DNA from 2 places in the Paenarthrobacter sp. TA1.8 genome. Region 1 is predicted to be linked to the other one. Evidence: predicted binding sites of a transcription regulator. Region 1 holds the regulator's gene; the other holds the start of a gene.
What was found. The regulator HrcA, encoded in region 1, represses chaperone genes, less so after heat shock. The targets are predictions, from matches to a motif close to TTNGCACTCGNNNNNNNCGAGTGCNAA.
Positions count from the first base shown of each region.

Region 2: groL (chaperonin GroEL) is a predicted target of HrcA. The motif match lies at 2,116-2,142, and genes of this name have one in related genera.

Region 1 is NZ_CP184287.1:2,568,075-2,572,130, reverse strand. It holds gene hemW (radical SAM family heme chaperone HemW) at 1-1, shown strand, start outside; gene ACNAOT_RS11850 (DUF4870 domain-containing protein) at 34-447, opposite strand; gene ACNAOT_RS11845 (DUF3097 domain-containing protein) at 570-1,421, opposite strand; gene hrcA (heat-inducible transcriptional repressor HrcA) at 1,614-2,621, shown strand; gene dnaJ (molecular chaperone DnaJ) at 2,672-3,799, shown strand; gene ACNAOT_RS11830 (16S rRNA (uracil(1498)-N(3))-methyltransferase) at 3,802-4,056, shown strand, end outside.
Region 2 is NZ_CP184287.1:1,092,898-1,096,953, reverse strand. It holds gene ACNAOT_RS05325 (ribonuclease HI family protein) at 1-69, opposite strand, end outside; gene groL (chaperonin GroEL) at 307-1,932, opposite strand; gene ACNAOT_RS05315 (cold-shock protein) at 2,257-2,460, opposite strand; gene ACNAOT_RS05310 (LytR C-terminal domain-containing protein) at 2,633-3,253, opposite strand; gene ACNAOT_RS05305 (DUF3263 domain-containing protein) at 3,303-3,638, opposite strand; gene ACNAOT_RS05300 (uracil-DNA glycosylase) at 3,748-4,056, shown strand, end outside.

The DNA of each region.
Region 1 (4,056 bases):
ATCGCAGTGCCCGCCCGAAAGGGCAAGCGGGGGCTACTTAATCCAGCGCAGGTTGACCTTGTAACGGTGGGGTTGCCCGTGGTTTACGCGGATTCCCGCCGAGACGGAGAAGCACGTGAGGGCCACCCAGATAGCGGTGGCAATCACGGCGAAGATGTTGCCCACTACCGGCAGCAGCACCAGAATGTTGGCCAGCACTGCGGCGATGGTGGGAGGCAACGTGAAGTTCAGCGCCTCTTTGGATTCCTGCGCGGTGAACGGCCCGCGATCGCGGAAAATCAAGTAGATCAGAAGGGATGGCAGGCATCCCAGGATGCCGCCAAAGTGGGCCAAGGTAGCCCACTGCCTGTCCTCGCTGGCCGTCAACGGGAGTGCGTTGGCAGGCGCGCCATGGTACTGGGGCCGGCCTGCGGCGCTGCCCGGTTCTTCAGGAGCGTTATCTGCCACGGTGTCTTCCCTTTGCTGTAAAGATGCTGCGGTATTGCTGTCCCAGAATACCGGCCCCAAGGTACTTCCCGGGACCAACGCCCCGTTGACACGGTAGTTGCTGATAGCTCATGGACCGTGGCTCAAGGAACCGTCAGGAAATCGATGACTTCTTCAACGCGGCCCAGGAGAGATGCTTCAAGGTCGGCATAGGTGCGAACTGCCCCGAGTAGCCGCTGCCAGCCCAAGCCTATGTCCTCCGCGGTCTCGTGGGGCCAGCCGAAGGCCGTGAGGATTCCTGTCTTCCAATCGATCCCCCGGGGTACGGCAGGCCAAGCCTCGATGCCCAGGACCTTTGGCCGGATGGCCTGCCAGACGTCCACGTAGGGGTGGCCGACAATCAAAACGTTTCCTGCCGCTCCGGGCACCGTCATTGCCTCGGCTGCGATGCGCGACTCTTTGGACCCGGGGACAAGGTGGTCCACCAAGATGCCAAGGCGGCGACCCGGCCCGGGGTTGAAGGCAGCGATGGCCGACTTCAGGTCGTCAACGCCATGCAGTGGCTCCACGACGATGCCTTCCACGCGGAGATCGTCACCCCAGACCTTCTCGACGAGCTCGGCGTCGTGCTTTCCTTCCACCCAGACGCGGCTCGCCTTGGCCACCTGGGCACGTTGGCCCTGTACCCTCACGGATCCGGACGCTGTCCGGGTGGAAGGAGCGGCGGACGCGGCAGAGCGGGCAGCAGGAGGCATCAGCCGGATTGCCTGCCCTTCCAGTAGGAACCCGAATCCCAACTGGAACGACTTGGTCTTTCCGCGCCTGTCTTCAAGGGAGACAACGTGCATTCCTCCTGATTTCTCAACACGGGTGACTTCGCCCACCCAGCCCGACTGCACGTCTTCGAGGACCATTCCCCGCTGCACGGCCACTTCCGGCAGCTGTTTTTTGCCAGGAGCGGACAGATCCTGCGGGCCCCAATTGTCGAAAGCCAAGGGATTCCTACCTTTTGTGCTGGTTTTTGGCGCGGGCCGAAGGCGGCCGCGCGAGGTTTCAATGCTAGCAACGGGGTGGCTCATACTAGACTTGTTAGCACTTGGGCATGTTGAGTGCTAAGTGTGGTGGTCCGATTGAGATCCCGCGTTGACCGGTCGTAGGGACCAAGGCAGTCGTCAGGAGGTGGAGCAATGAGTGAGCCGCGCAAGCTTGAGGTGCTGCGTGCCATCGTTGAGGATTACGTGCATTCCAGGGAACCTGTTGGGTCGAAGGCCCTCGTGGAACGGCACCATCTTGGCGTTTCCAGTGCCACCATCAGGAACGACATGGCTGTCTTGGAAGAGGAAGGCCTCATCGCGGCGCCCCATACCAGCGCAGGCCGAATCCCAACGGACAAGGGTTACCGCTTATTCGTTGACCGCATTTCCCAGGTCAAGCCGCTTTCGGCCGCCGAGCGCAGGGCTATCCACTCGTTGCTTGAGGGCCCGGATGATGTTGATGACATCCTGGAGCGCACTGTAAGGCTTCTGTCGCAGCTGACCAACCAGGTGGCCGTGGTGCAGTATCCCCATTCCAATCGCGCGCTGGTCCGGCACGTGGAATTCGTCCTGTTGGCCCCAAAGCAGGTGCTTGTGGTCCTCATTGCGGATACGGGCAGCGTTGGGCAGAAGGTCATCGACGCCGGCTCTGACGTGAGCAACGAGGCGCTGATGCTCCTGAGGTCCCGCTTCCTCGGCAGCATCGCAGCCACCCAGATGGCTCTTTTGCCGCAGGTGCTGCCATCGGTAGTCGCCCTGTGTCCGCCGGAACTCCGCAGCTTGGCGCAGACGTTGGCTCAGGGGCTGCAATCACTCAGTGACACCAGCCGCGAAGAGCGCATCCTGATGGCAGGAACGGCCAACCTGGCCCGCTCCAATGTGGATTTCCCATTGAGCATCGGTCCCGTGCTGGAGGCACTCGAGGAACAAGTTGTCATGCTTCGGTTGTTGTCTGACATGGGGGATGATCCCCGTGGCGTCACCGTGAGCATTGGACGCGAAAATCCGTACGACGGCTTGGCTGAGGCGTCCGTCGTGGCTACCGGCTATGGCTCCGGGGCCAAGGTGGGGATTCTCGGTCCGACACGCATGGACTACCCCACCACCATGGCAGCCGTACGCGCCGTGGCCCGTTACCTTTCCCGCATTCTCGGCGGCTGAAAACCGGTCCGAGGAAACATCCGCAGTACAACAAGGAAGAGATACCGACTTTGAGCAGCCACTATGACGTTTTGGGAGTCTCGCCGGAAGCCACCGGGGAAGAGATCAAAAAGGCGTACCGCAAGTTGGCGCGGAAACTGCACCCCGACGTAAACCCCGGTGAAGATGTCGCGGAACAGTTCAAGGCCGTGACCCACGCTTACGAAGTGTTGTCCGACCCCCAGAAGCGCCGGGTCTACGATGCCACCGGCAATGAGAACGGCACCGACAACGGTTTCGGTGGCGGCTACTCCGGCCAGGGTTTCGCGTTCCAGGACATCTTCGACACCTTCTTTGGTGGCGGTGGCGGCCACGGTGGACCAGCCTCGCGTGTCCGTCGCGGCCAGGACGCACTAATCAGCGTCCGCATCGACCTGAAGGACGCCGTGTTCGGCGTCAACAAGAAGCTTGAAGTGGACACTGCCGTGGTTTGCCCCACCTGTGACGGCAGCTGCTGCCGCCCGGGCACCCACCCGGAACGCTGCGACATTTGCGGTGGCAGCGGCCAGGTACAGCGGGCTGTCCGATCCATTCTCGGTCAGGTCATGACCACCGCGCCTTGTGGTTCCTGCGAAGGCTTCGGCACGGTCATCAAGGACCCCTGCAACGAGTGCAACGGACAGGGCCGAATCCGCAGCCGCCGTTCCCTCACCATCAAGGTACCGGCAGGCGTCGCAACCGGTACGCGCATCCAGTTGTCCGGGCAGGGCGAAGCAGGTCCCGCAGGTGGTCCTGCCGGTGATCTCTATGTAGAAATCCGGGTCAACAACGATTCCATGTTCATGCGTGAAGGCGACGACCTTCATGCCACACTGAGCGTCCCCATGACGGCGGCGGCACTTGGCACCGAGCTGCAGCTGGACACCTTCGACGGCGCACAGGATATCGACGTGAAGGCCGGCACGCAGTCGGGCGAAATCATTACCCTCCGCGGCCTGGGCGTCACGCACCTCCGTGGTTACGGACGAGGCGACCTCAAGGTTCACCTGCACGTAGAGACGCCAAGCAAGCTCGACCCCGCCCAGGAAGAACTCTTGCAGCAGCTCGCCAAGCTGCGCAATGAGCAGTTCACCGAAGGAAAGCTTGTGGCAAGCGGGGGCATGTTCGCGAAGCTGCGGGACAAGCTCGGTAACCTGTAGCGGTGAGCAACCCCGTTTTCTTCACAGCCGCGGGCAGCCTCGGCCAGGTGATCCCCGGTTCCACATTCGTGCTCGAGGGTCCCGAGGCCCGGCATGCTGTAACGGTCAAACGCCTGGCCGCGGGCGAGCCCGTTGATATAGCGGACGGTTCAGGTGCGCGGCTGATAGGCACGGTGGTGGACGCCGGATCCAGCAGTTTGACCGTGAAGGCGTCTGAGGTGCTTTTCGAGGAGCAGCCGGAGGTCCGGTTGGTGCTG
Region 2 (4,056 bases), 1.5 Mb from region 1:
ATACCAGGCCCAACCGGCCGGCCCAGGATTACCGAGGGCGGACCCATCGGCGGCAGCAATAATCGTCATGGGGTTAATCCTGCCAGACCCCACCGACACTAAAACCGTGATAGCACCCAACTGAGTCGCAGTACAGGGCGTTATGAGGGCTCAAAAGGGCATCATCTGCTACCTACTTGGGTCTGCAGCCCTGACGTACAGCTTTGACGAGGGAACAAAACGGCGGCCCCCACCAAAATGGTGAGGGCCGCCGTCGTGATGCTGTTCAGCGTGATGCCGGGCGCTGTATTGCTACAGCCGGGTGGCTTAGAAGCCGCCCATGCCGCCCATGTCGTCGCCACCAGCAGCCGGAGCGTTCTTCTCGGGCTTGTCGGCAACTACGGCCTCGGTGGTCAGGAACAGACCAGCGATGGAAGCAGCGTTCTGGAGAGCCGAGCGGGTGACCTTTACGGGGTCGTTGACGCCGGCCGCCAGAAGGTCTTCGTAGACACCCGTGGCAGCGTTCAGGCCGTGGCCCGAAGGCAGGCCGCGAACCTTGTCCACCACGACGCCCGGCTCGAGGCCAGCGTTGAAAGCGATCTGCTTCAGCGGTGCGTCAATGGCAACCTTGACGATGTTGGCACCGGTTGCCTCGTCACCCTGCAGGGTGAGGTTAGCGAATGCCTTGGCGCCTGCCTGGATGAGGGCAACGCCACCACCGGCAACGATGCCTTCTTCAACGGCAGCCTTTGCGTTGCGGACTGCGTCCTCAATGCGGTGCTTGCGTTCCTTGAGCTCAACTTCGGTTGCGGCACCGGCCTTGATGACTGCAACGCCGCCGGCCAGCTTGGCCAGGCGTTCCTGCAGCTTCTCACGGTCGTAGTCCGAGTCGGAGTTCTCGATCTCGGCGCGGATCTGGGCCACGCGGCCTGCGATCTGCTCGGCGTCGCCGGCACCTTCAACGATGGTGGTCTCGTCCTTGGTGACAACAACCTTGCGGGCGGTGCCGAGGAGTTCCAGGCCAGCGTTTTCGAGCTTGAGGCCAACTTCTTCGGAGATGACCTGGCCACCGGTGAGGATGGCGATGTCGGCCAGCTGGGCCTTGCGACGGTCACCGAAGCCCGGAGCCTTGACGGCAACGGACTTGAAGGTGCCACGGATCTTGTTGACGATCAGGGTGGCCAGGGCCTCGCCCTCGATGTCTTCGGCGATGATCAGCAGCGGCTTGTTGGACTGCATGACCTTCTCCAGAACCGTGACGAGTTCCTTCACGTTGGAGATCTTGGAGTTGACGATCAGGATATACGGGTCTTCGAGGACCGTTTCCTGGCGCTCTGCGTCAGTGACGAAGTAAGCGGAGATGTAACCCTTGTCGAAGCGCATGCCTTCGGTGAGTTCGAGCTCCAGGCCGAAGGTGTTGGATTCCTCGACCGTGATGACGCCTTCCTTGCCCACCTTGTCCAGGGCTTCGGCGATGAGGCTGCCGATTTCCGGGTCGCCGGCGGAGATGGAAGCCGTAGCTGCGATCTCTTCCTTGGTTTCGATTTCCTTGGCGGAGGCCAGCAGTTCGCTGATGACTGCCTCAACGGCCTTCTCGATACCGCGCTTGAGGGACAGCGGGTCGGCGCCGGCGGCAACGTTGCGCAGGCCTTCCTTCACCAGTGCCTGGGCGAGAACGGTTGCAGTGGTGGTACCGTCGCCAGCGACGTCATCCGTCTTCTTGGCAACTTCCTTGACCAGTTCTGCACCGATCTTCTCGTAAGGATCGTCCAGCTCGATCTCCTTGGCGATGGAAACACCATCGTTGGTGATCGTCGGGGCGCCCCACTTCTTTTCGAGGACGACGTTGCGTCCACGCGGGCCGAGGGTGACCTTGACGGCGTCTGCGAGGATGTTCAGGCCCCGCTCGAGGCCGCGGCGTGCCTCTTCATCAAATGCAATGATCTTGGCCATAACGGCGGTAGTCCTTTCGGGACAGTCGTTAAGAAGGTACCTATCAGATGGGGTGCCCGCGACGGACGGTCTTTCGCTTGGGGCCTCTGTATGCCCCGCGCTCCGGACCTCACCCCACCAAGGTGTTTCTTGATCCTCCGCCGGCCCGATGCCTGTCCGCCGCCGGGGTCAACCGGGCCGGACTTAGCAGTCGAACCATAGGAGTGCTAAATCAATAATTAGCACTCGACCGGGGAGAGTGCAAGCAGAGATGCCACTTTGCTCTATAAACAAAGGGCTTTCAGCCATGGGCTGACAGGAATGGGCGTAGACGCCGCCATCGAACTACGCGACGCGGACGCCTTCGGCTTGCGGACCCTTCTGGCCCTCCCCCAGTTCGAACTCAACCCGCTGGCCTTCTTCGAGGGCGCGGAAGCCATCCATCTGGATGGCGGACCAGTGCACAAAGACGTCGTCGCCGGATTCATCCACAGTGATGAATCCGTAGCCTTTTTCGGCGTTGAACCATTTGACGGTTCCCAAAGCCATGATGCCCACACTTTCGCAGTAGCCAAGACCGGTAGCCGGGATCTCCGTACCGGAATTAGTCCACTGTAACCACTGTCACTAGCGCCGCGCTGCCGTGGAGGGGCAGGGCACCACTTTTGTTATTGAGGCTTAACCGAGTTGGAGCATTTTAGCTCAGGAACGGGCTCAATGCCTACTGGTAGCCGGGCCCGGCCACAACCACCAGCGGCTGTTGAACCTCGGGCGTTTCCACGATCGTCTGGATGCCCAGCAAGGTGCCCAGCGCTTCCGCGTTGGCCTTCTGCTCCGGAGCGTTGTAGAAGATCACGGACGTCTGCTGTGGCAGTCCGCCCCAGTTTCCTACAGTGCTCAGCGCCCAACCGTCGCCCTGGACGAGGCCTGCCACCCGTCCGGCCAACCCTGCCGTCCCGGCGCCGTTGTAGACGGCCACAGGAGTGGCCTTGTCCACCGGAGGCGACGACGGAGTAGCGGAAGGAGATTCCGAGGGCGTCGGTTCGCTGCTGGGTTCGCTGGAAGCGGGCGGCGCACTGCTGGATTCGGTGGGCGCAGCGGACGGTGCCGCAGACGTCTGCAGCGGCGCCGGCGTCGTGGTGTTGGACGAAGCGCTGGGTGCTACCAGCCCAAGGTTGGGGAGGATGAGGAATGCCACGAGCCCGAGCACCAGGGCCACCGCCCCAACGGTCAGGACCGGCCACAGGGTGGGGCGTGCAGTCTCTTGGGCGTCGCGGTGAACGCCTTGGCGGGACGTGTTCTGCGGAACCTGGTCGAATTCGTCCTTGGCATATTTGGTCATGGTGAAGCGGTGTCCTTGCTGGTTGCTGCTGACAGATCAGCCTGGCGATTTACGCGTCGGACCCCAAGCGACGTGCAGTCCTCGCACGCTGGCGGGACGTACGTAGTCTACGCAGTCTCTTGACGAGCATGGGATCGTGGGCCAACGCATCCTCGGTGTCTATGAGCGCGTTCAGGATCTGGTAGTAGTGTGTGGCAGAGAGATCGAACAGCTCGCGGATAGCCTGTTCCTTGGCTCCGGCGTACTTCCACCATTGCCGCTCCAGCGCCAGCATCTGCTGGTCACGCTCACTCAGCGGCGAGTCACTGCGGGTCTCGGCCGCGAGGTCCTCAAGGGCAAAGCCTGTTGCCTCGGACGCCATCGGTTCCGGTGCGGGTTCTGCCACGGCACACTCCTTCGACGCTCGTTGGGGGAAAATGTCCTACCCCCATGTTACGGGCGAATAACAACGGTGTCATTCGCAAGTCGTACGGCGCGCGGGAGACAATGGCCCGGTGACTGGCGAGGATGCACTCTTTGATCTTGAACCTGCTGATACTACTGACCCGGGTTTCGCCGCCCTGCTCAAACAGCCGCTGGATGAGCTGGTGGCTCCCGATTGGGCCGATGCATTGCGCCCGGTTGAAGGCCAGCTCCGTGAAGCCTTGGACTACGTAGCGGCCCAATCGGCCAACGGCGCCCAAGTTCTGCCGTCTGCAAAGAACCTGTTGCGCGCCTTCAAACAGCCGCTGGCCGACGTCAAAGTGTTGATACTCGGCCAGGACCCCTACCCAACCCCGGGCCACGCCATCGGGTTGTCGTTC